3 regions of the Phascolarctobacterium sp. Marseille-Q4147 genome follow, and region 1 is predicted to be linked to each of the others. Evidence: riboswitches for the same ligand, from Rfam matches in the RefSeq annotation. Region 1 holds a riboswitch; each other region holds the start of a gene.
The links. A riboswitch is a leader RNA that binds a small molecule or an ion and turns the genes downstream of it on or off. The one in region 1 is predicted to bind S-adenosylmethionine.
Positions count from the first base shown of each region.

Region 2: another riboswitch for S-adenosylmethionine. It lies ahead of KAH19_RS00485 (MetQ/NlpA family ABC transporter substrate-binding protein); the one in region 1 lies ahead of metK (methionine adenosyltransferase).
Region 3: another riboswitch for S-adenosylmethionine. It lies ahead of KAH19_RS05170 (methionine ABC transporter ATP-binding protein); the one in region 1 lies ahead of metK (methionine adenosyltransferase).

Region 1 is NZ_CP072874.1:1,656,957-1,660,232, reverse strand. It holds gene metK (methionine adenosyltransferase) at 191-1,369, opposite strand; SAM riboswitch class I at 1,472-1,580, opposite strand; gene coaBC (bifunctional phosphopantothenoylcysteine decarboxylase/phosphopantothenate--cysteine ligase CoaBC) at 2,226-3,276, opposite strand, start outside.
Region 2 is NZ_CP072874.1:123,455-126,730, forward strand. It holds gene KAH19_RS00480 (class I SAM-dependent rRNA methyltransferase) at 1-366, opposite strand, end outside; gene KAH19_RS00485 (MetQ/NlpA family ABC transporter substrate-binding protein) at 491-1,312, opposite strand; SAM riboswitch class I at 1,399-1,499, opposite strand; gene KAH19_RS00490 (Fe-S-containing hydro-lyase) at 1,607-2,173, opposite strand; gene KAH19_RS00495 (fumarate hydratase) at 2,189-3,034, opposite strand; gene KAH19_RS00500 (NADP-dependent malic enzyme) at 3,094-3,276, opposite strand, start outside.
Region 3 is NZ_CP072874.1:1,105,947-1,109,222, forward strand. It holds gene KAH19_RS05165 (methionine ABC transporter permease) at 1-131, opposite strand, end outside; gene KAH19_RS05170 (methionine ABC transporter ATP-binding protein) at 121-1,158, opposite strand; SAM riboswitch class I at 1,350-1,449, opposite strand; gene KAH19_RS05175 (YerC/YecD family TrpR-related protein) at 1,759-2,064, shown strand; gene hisZ (ATP phosphoribosyltransferase regulatory subunit) at 2,057-3,226, shown strand.

The DNA of each region.
Region 1 (3,276 bases):
CCTGCACCATGCCCTTGGGTTAATTATAATGGGGTAAGTTTAAATTCAGCTGAGTTTATCGTGGACAAATTATAGTTATAGATAATAATATTATACCTCTTATCAAGAGAAGTTAGCAAGTGCAAAGCCGCCGGCAGGCATAGAAAAAGCACGCTGCGGACAGCGTGCTTTCGACAGTTTTAAATTAAGCTTACAGGCCTGCCTGCTCGCGCAGTGCAGCAGCCTTTTCAGTATGCTCCCACGGCAGATCTACATCGGTACGGCCGAAATGACCATAAGCAGCAGTTTGCTTGTAGATAGGACGCAGCAAATCCAGCTCACGGATAATACCGGTCGGGCTCAGGGAGAAGTTTTTGCGAACCAGCTCAGCAATCTTGTCTTCGCTGATTTTGCCGGTGCCGAAGGTTTCAACCAGAACGGAAACCGGATGTGCTACGCCGATAGCGTATGCCAATTGGATTTCGCATTTATCTGCCAAACCTGCGGCAACGATATTTTTAGCAACGTGACGTGCAGCATAAGCAGCACTGCGGTCAACCTTAGAGGGGTCCTTGCCGCTGAAAGCACCGCCGCCATGACGAGCCATACCGCCATAGGTGTCAACGATGATTTTACGGCCGGTCAGACCAGCGTCACCTTGAGGACCGCCGATAACGAAACGGCCAGTCGGGTTGATGTAGTATTTGGTTTCCGCATCCAGCATTTCTGCGGGAACAATCGGTGCAATAACCTTTTCGATAATATCTTTGCGAATCTGCTCGTTGGAAACTTCCGGTGCATGTTGGGAAGAAATAACGATAGTATCTACACGAACAGGTTTGCCGTCATCATATTCAACGGTAACCTGAGTTTTGCCGTCCGGACGCAGGTAAGGCAGCACGCCTTCCTTACGAACCTTGGTCAGCTGCAGAGCCAGCTTGTTAGCCAGATATGCAGGCATCGGCATATAGCTTTCGGTTTCGTTGGTTGCATAACCGAACATCATACCTTGGTCGCCGGCACCGGTTTCTTCCTCAGCAGCCTGACCTTCCTTAGCCTCCAGTGCTTTATCAACGCCCATAGCGATATCAGGGGACTGCTCGTCGATAGAAATCAGCACGCCGCAGGTGTTGCCGTCAAAGCCAAATTTAGCACGGTTGTAGCCGATGTTGTTGATGGTTTCGCGGGCAATGTGTGCGATATCAACATAGCATTGGGTAGAAATTTCACCGAAAATGTGAACCTGACCGGTAGTAACGATAGTTTCGCAAGCAACACGGCCTTTAGGATCTTGAGCCAGGATGGCATCAAGCACAGCATCGGAAATTTGGTCTGCTATTTTATCGGGATGACCTTCGGTAACGGATTCGGAAGTAAATAATTTTCTCATTGGTAGCTCCTTTCATAAATAAAAAACGTTGTTGAGAGTGTTTAGATGGTATAAGAAAAGGCGTTCTCGTAATGAGAACGCCTTAAATTATTACTCTTAGCATTCTCATCTTACAGATAAACTGCAGGACTTAGCACCGTTTTACAGCTGTCACACTGCAATGGTTGCTGCGACTTCACAGGGCCATTCCCTCCATCGCTCTTGATGAGTTGTGTTAAATTGTTTACAGATGCCATTATATAACAAAATCAAGATAATGACAAGTACTTTTTTTACGAAAAATATGTGAAAATACTTTGTTGCAACTGCTTATGCTAAATAGAATTCAATTCTATTATATATAGAGTCATAATGCATACGTAGCCTTGCAAGCCTATCTTCCAAGAGCGCGGAGAAGGCTACAGATGCTATATGATTGCGACGACGGCGTACTACTGCTGCATCGAGAAACAGTCATAACGCAGATGCGACCTTGCAATCCCTACTCCAAAGAGCGCGGAGAAGGCTACAGATGCTATATGATTGCGACGACGGCGTACTACTGCTGCATCGAGAAACAGTCATAACGCAGATGCGACCTTGCAATCCCTACTCCAAAGAGCGCGGAGAAGGCTGCAGATGCTAGTATGATTGCGACGACGACGTACTTCTAGTACGTCGAGGAGCAGTCATGACGCAGATGCGACCTTGCAATCCCTACTCCAAAGAGCGCGGAGAAAGCTGCAGATGCTATATGATTGCGACGACGGCGTACTTCTAGTACGTCGAGGAGCAGTCATGACGCAGATGTAGCCTTATACGCGCTCTCTACGTAGAAGAGCGGTCATGACGCAGATGTTGCCTTACACGCGCTCTTCTAAGCGCGCTCGCGACGTATACGCAACGCCTCGTCCAAAATACGGTTCGCCACATCAACCTTCGGCATCTGCTCCAGCTCGCATACATCGCCGTTAGCATAAAGGAACTTAACGATATTGGTATCGGAGTTGAAACCGGCACCGGCAGCCGTAACATCGTTGGCTACAATCATATCAAGATTCTTTTTAACTACCTTTTCGCGAGCATTAGCCAACAGGTTTTGCGTTTCTGCAGCAAAGCCAACCAAAACCTGATGTGTTTTCTTAGCACCCAAAGTTTTGAGGATATCCGGATTTTTATCCATAACCACAGTCAGAGCATCATCTGTTTTCTTCTTAATCTTTTGGTCTGCCACATCACGCGGACGGTAATCGGCAACTGCCGCTGCCTTGATAACGATATCAACCGCATCATAAGCTGCCAGGCAAGCCTCCAGCATTTCATTGGTCGATTCAACCTGCACAGCCTTCACATTAGGCGGTACAGCAAGTGCAGAAGGACCGCTGATAAGCAGTACCTCAGCACCGCGCTCGGCAGCCATCTGAGCTACGGCATAGCCCATCTTGCCGCTGGAACGGTTGCCGACAAAGCGGACGGGGTCAATCGGTTCACGTGTACCTGCTGCGGTAACAAGTACCTTAAGGCCACGCAAATCGCCCTCACGGCCGGCAAAAAAGCTGCTCATGAACTCCACAATCTGCTGCGGTTCAGGCAGACGGCCTGGGCCGCTGGTGCCGCAGGCAAGATGACCGGAAGCAGGCGGCATTACAGTAATACCGCGGCTTTGCAGCTTAGCGATATTTTCCTGGGTTGCAGCATTAAGATACATACCGGTATTCATTGCTGGGCAGACAACTATCGGTGCCTGAGCTGCCAAAAGCGTAGTGCTCAGCAGATCATCCGCAATGCCATAGGTCATTTTAGCCAGAATATTAGCGGTAGCAGGCGCAACTAAGAAAGCGTCTGCCCAATTTGCCAAAGCAATATGCTCAACATTAAATTCCTGGTTGCTGTTCCACATGCTGGTAGCAACAGCATTACCGCTGATT
Region 2 (3,276 bases), 850 kb from region 1:
ATAGCGGTCCACGGTCAGGCCGGGAAACATATCCGCTTCGCCGAAAATCAGGCGGCAGCAGTTAAAATCACGCTCGCCCATAACCGTCAGGCGGTAATCCAGCGCATAGCGCAGACGGCGCTCCCAAAAGGCTTCGTCAAACTTATCATTAGTATTGGTGGAAATAATGCGCACACGGATTTTGGAATGGTCATTCACAAAGCCGGTGCCCAAATATTTGCCCTTGGACGTTACAACATCCACCAAGTCACCGTTGGCATACTCGCCTTCAATTTTAGTTACCTCTTCACCAAACACCCAGGGATGACCGCCGCGTGCAGCGCGCTCTCCCTTCGGGGTTACGAAAAATTTTGCATATTTACGCATATTCTACCTCACGATTTTAAGATTAGTATTTCTTTAAGTATAGCATATTTTGCAGGCGGATGCACAGAAAAAGACTGCCACCGAAATGCGTCGGCATTTCAGCGGCAGCCCTTCAATTCACAAATTAGAACGCTGCAACAACAGCGCCTTTGTATTTATCCTCGATGAACTTCTTAACCTCGGGAGAACGCAGAGCATTCATCAGCTTCTGGATTTCCGGACGGTTTTCGTCACCCTTGCGGACAGCTACGATGTTAGCATACGGAGATTCCTTCGGCTCGGTGAACAGAGAATCCTTCACCGGGTTCAGCTTAGCTTCCATAGCGAAGTTAGAGTTGATAACAGACAAATCGGTATCATCCATGGAACGCGGCAGCAGAGCAGCTTCGATTTCCACAATCTTCAGCTTCTTGTCGTTGCCAACGATATCGCCTACGGTAGCCTTAACGCCAACGCCATCCTTCAGCTTCAGCAGCTTAGCGCTTTGCAGCAGAGCCAGCGCACGGCCGCCGTTGGACGGGTCGTTCGGAATAGCAATTTTAGCGCCTTCGGGGATATCATTCAGAGATTTGATTGTCTTGGAATAAATGCCCATCGGCTCGATATGTACCTTGCCTGCAGATACAAGATTCATCTTGCGCTCGGAAACAAAGGTATCCAGATAAGGCTCATGCTGGAAGAAGTTGGCATCCAGCTCCTTATCGTTCAAAGCCAGGTTCGGTTTAACATAATCGCTGAATTCGATAATTTGCAGGTCTACGCCCTCTTTAGCCAAGGTGCCTTTGATCTGGTTGAGGATTTCAGCATGCGGTACAGCGGTAGCGCCAACCTTCAAGGTAACCTTTTTGTCAGCACCGTTGTCTGCCTTTTTGTCTCCGCCGCCGCAGCCTGCAGCAACAACTGCAAGGCTCACTAATGCCAGTAATGCAACTAATAATTTTTTCATCTTTTTTACATCCTTTCTTTATCCAACACGTCTTGCAAAACATCCGCCTAAGAAAAAAACTCCTTCTGAGGAAGGAGCCGGTCTTCCTCTCATCTTTCAAGATTACACTTGCAGGATGTAGCACCATAACCTTCGTCTGGTTGCCGGGCATCATCGGGCCTGTTCCCTCCGCCACTCTTGATAAGAGCGTGTTATTAAGATGTGAGTAATAATATATTATCCTAGTGTCTTTGTCAACATTAATCGCAAAAAAAATTAAGGGCAGAAAATCCTGCCCTTAATCTGTTAACAATGTTACTCTTTTTTATACTTGGCAATACCAACTTTATAGAAGTCATTACCCTCGCTGTCGATGCAGACGATAGCCGGGAAATCCTTAACCTCGTATCTGCGGATAGCCTCCGGTCCCAGGTCTTCGTAAGCAATCATGGTTTCGCTCTTGATTGATTGGGTGATAACAGCAGCAGCACCGCCTACAGCAACGAAATAAACAGCGCCATGCTTAGCGCAGGCATCAATAACCTCCTGGCTGCGCAGACCTTTGCCGATCATGCCGCGCATGCCCTGCTCGATCATGGTCGGGGTATATTTATCCATACGGCCGCTGGTGGTGGGGCCGGCACTGCCGACAACCTCGCCCGGTTTGGCAGGAGTAGGGCCAACGTAATAAATAACATTATTGGTCAGATCCAAAGGCAGCTTTTCGCCACGCTCCAGCGCTTCATACAAACGCTTGTGAGCAGCGTCGCGTGCAGTGTAGATATAACCGCTGATGCGTACAACGTCGCCTGCATGCAGGTCTTTGACAGTTTCTTCGGTCAGCGGAGCATTGATATATTTGATTACAGCTTCTTCACTCATCTTCAGGCGCCTCCTTTAAATTTCTGCTTCAGCCTTGCGTGCCTGGTGGCAGTTCAGGTTTACAGCGCAGGGCATACCGCCGATATGGGTATGGGTAAATTCAACATTTACAGCCAGAGCGGTAGTGCTGCCGCCTAAGCCGGAAGGACCTACACCGGTTTTGTTTACCAGCTCCAGCAGCTCGTCCTCCAGTGCCGCATAGCGCTCATCCTTATTGTGCTCGCCTACGGTACGGGTCAGCGCATATTTAGCCAGAATAGCGGCACGCTCCATATTGCCGCCGATGCCTACGCCGACGGTAATCGGCGGGCAGGGGTTCGGGCCTGCAGCACGCACGGTATCAACAACAAATTTTTTGATGCCTTCAACGCCGTCTGCCGGCTTCAGCATTTTCAAAGCGCCCATGTTCTCGCTGCCGCAGCCTTTAGGGCAAACGATAATTTTAACCTTTTCACCGGGAACAATCTTGGTGTGGATGATTGCCGGAGTATTATCACCGGAATTTTTACGATCAAATACCGGGTCGCCTACAGAGGATTTACGCAGATAGCCTTCAGTGTAGCCCTTTGCTACGCCTGCATGAATGGCAGTGTACAAATCGCCGTCAACGAAATGCACTTCCTGACCGATTTCCAGGAATACTACAGTCAGACCGGTATCCTGACACAGAGGAACAGCTTTTTTCTTAGCCAGCTCGAAGTTCTCAATCAAGGTAGCAAGGATTTCCCTGCCCAAAGGAGATTCTTCTTCAACAGCGGCATTTCTGATCTTGTCCATCATCTCCTGCGGGAGATAGTAGCAGGAATCCATGCACAGCTTGGCAATAACATCAGTGACTTCACTAACCTTTATTTCTCTCATGTTTTCATCCTCCTAAGCTCACATTGTCATTGTGAGAATAATATTTTTGATACTGCGGCTTAACGGCCGATGCGTTTAGCAGTATTGGCTCTTACAACCTCAGGATCTACAATTTTGCGTGCCAGGCCCTTTTCGATAGCAACCTTAGCTACAGCGGCAGCAACCGCCGGAGCAACACGCGGGTCAAAAGCGTCAGGTACTACATAGTCCTCACGCAGGTCTTTTTCGTCAATCAGGTCGGC
Region 3 (3,276 bases), 550 kb from region 1:
TCCTTGCGGGTTACGGTAAGAATTACGCCCAGCGGAATGCCGATTAAAGTGGAAAGTGCGGTAGAAGCGAAAACCATGTAGCAGGTTTCCCAAAAGGATTTTATTAAAAGGTCAATCATATCAGGACTCATAGCCAATTACCTCCGTTTTCAGATGCTGCTGATGCAGATATTCCAATGCATTTTTAATGCGCTCGCGGTTACCGGAAATCTCAATCAGCAGAGTGCCGAAGAGGACATCCTTCAGCTGGTCGGTATTACCGGAAATAATGCTTACGTCAACATCAAAATGTTTTACCATGCCGGAAATAATAGGCTCGCTGGCACTGTCACCGATGAAGGAGATACGTACCAGCAGCTTGCTGCCTTCGGTATAGGTATCGCTTAATTTCATCTGTTTAACGATATCAGGCAGCTCGGCGTTGATAACGCTCTTGGTAAATTCTTTGGTAGTGGGGTGCTGCGGATTGGTGAAAACGTCAATCATCGGGCCTTCCTCAATGATGTCGCCGCTTTCGATAACAGCAACGCGGTCACAGATGGTTTTTACAACCTCCATCTGGTGTGTAATCAGCACGATGGTCAGATTCATCTTTTTGTTGATGTCCTGCAGCAGATGCAGAATAGATTTGGTGGTCTGCGGGTCGAGAGCACTGGTTGCTTCGTCGCACAGCAGTACCTTAGGATTGCTTGCCAGGGCGCGGGCAATGCCTACACGCTGTTTCTGACCGCCGGATAACTGGCTGGGATAGTAGTTGGCACGGCTTTCCAGCTGTACCAGCTCCAGCAGAGGACGTACGCGCTTGTCGATTTCGCTCTTGCTCAGACCTTGGATTTCCAGCGGAAAAGCGATGTTATCATAAACAGTACGGCTTGCCAGCAGGTTGAAGTGCTGGAAGATCATGCCGATGCTCTGACGTGCTTTACGCAGCTGTGCTTCGCTCATGGCGGTCAGCTCCTGGCCGTCAACGAATACCTGGCCTGCGGTCGGTTTTTCCAACATATTGATGCAGCGCACCAATGTGGATTTGCCGGCACCGGAAAGACCGATGATACCGAAAATTTCGCCGGCCTTGATGCTCAGGCTTGTTTTGTACAGAGCATGGATGTCGCCGGCCTTGCTGTAGTAGGTTTTTTCTACATTAACTAGTTCTATCATTCTTGTGTTCCTTTCTAATGTGACTGCAAGTTTCAGCAGTCCTTATTTGAGTGTGAGAGATTATTTTCCAATAGAAGTCAGCGGATGTTGCTTGAGAGTCGCATTCTCCGGTGTACGTCTGCTGTCGGAATCGACGGCCGGCGTAAAAAAAATCCTTCACCGGCACGGCGAAGGATACGTTGCATCTGTAATCTTCATCTGCCGGAATTATCCGTTGGAATTGGCACCGTTCACTGATGTGTGGTTGCCGTAGCTTCATCGGGCCAGTCCCTCAGCTACTCTTGATGAAATCTCTGTTAAGTTTGAATGAAATAATCATACATCTATTTTAGGATATTGTCAACAGTTTTGCGTAAAATTTACTGAAAAACTGTAAAGCTGTAAAGCTGCGTCCAATGGATTTCAGGAATTGCTCAAATTATATCAAAATGCTAGGTAATTGTAAAGCGAAATGCGAAATTTTTTACAAAACCTGCGGAAAAAAGATTTTTTGTAAATTTTTCCTTGACTTTCGCAAGATAAAGTATTAAAGTATTTTTACGAGTTAGTGAGTTAAAGTACTATCGTTATATGCACGTAACGCACAGGAGGAAACTAAAAATGGCAGCAAATATTCATGATCATTTAACAGACCAATTATTCAAAGCGATTCTCAGCTTAAAGGATGAGGAGCAATGCTATAAATTTTTTGAGGATATCTGTACTATCAGCGAGCTGAAGGCCATGGCACAGCGCCTGGAGGTGGCGCGCATGCTGGATGAGGGCTGTATTTACGAAACTATCGTAGAGAAAACCGGTGCCAGCACCGCAACCATTTCACGTGTTAAGCGTTGTCTTGTTTACGGCGCGGATGGTTATAATTCTGTTATGCAAGTTATAAAAGAGGGGAAGAAAGAAGATGACTAATAAGGTATATCAGGTTCCCTACGGAACCAAGGATATTCTGCCGGGAGAGATGAAGACACGCCGTGGAATCGAAAATGCGATTATCAATGTTTTTGACAAATGGGGCTATGATGAGGTAAAAACACCCGATTTTGAATATGTTGATACCTTCGGCGCTGCCGGTACCAAAGGGGATTTCCGGTTTTTTGACCGCAGCAATAATCTGCTGGCACTGCGCAATGATATGACGGCGCCGATTGCCCGCCTGACAGCGACGCGCCTGCAGGGCGGCGAAAAGATTAAACGTCTTTGCTATCTGGCAAACCTTTACCGCTATGAAGAAATTCAGGCAGGACGCCAATGCGAATTTGAGCAGGCCGGTGTAGAAATGCTGGGTGCCAGCGGCGCTGCTGCCGATGCCGAGGTTATCGTGCTGGCAGCCGAAGCATTGCAGGCTGCAGGCTTGCAGAAGTTCGCTATCAGCCTGGGCCACGTTGATTTTATCAACGGCCTGGCGGAGGAAGCAGGCTTTGATGCTGCTCAGCTGCAGCAGCTGAAGGATTGCCTGCGCCGTCATGATGCTGTGGGTATGCAGCAGATGGCAGATGCGATGGAAAATATCCGTCCGGAAATCAAGCAGCTTTTTGCCGATTTCCTCTTCCTGCAGGGTGGCATAGAGCTTTTAGACAAAGTTGCTGCAATAGTAACTAACGCTAAGTGCCAAGGCGCTCTGAATGATTTGCGCAAAATCTATAAGCTGGTGGAAGCATATGGCGCTGCAGACTATTTGAGCTTTGATCTTGGCTTGTACCGTTCACTTGATTATTACACCGGTATGCTTTTTGAAGTGTATCTGCCGGAAATGGGTTATCCGGTGGCAGGCGGTGGCCGCTACGACAAGATGATGCAGCGCTTCGGCCTGGAGTGCCCGGCAACAGGTTTTGCTGTTGGCGTAGACCGCGTGCTGCTGGCTTTGGAGCGCAACGGCGTTGTTACCAACAACCGCACCTGGGACGTGCTGGTAGCCTGGAGCGAAGGCAAGCTGCCGGAGGCGATTGCCAAAGCGACAGCATTGCGCCGCGAAGGCCGCAGCGTTAAGCTACTGACCGAGGCTGCGGACCTGCAGGGAGCAGCGCTCGCCGTAAAGGAATATGGCTGTAAATCGTTAGTATATGTAGAATAAGCTTAAAGGAAAAAATTAGACGCATTAAGCTTATGGCTGGAAAATATAGA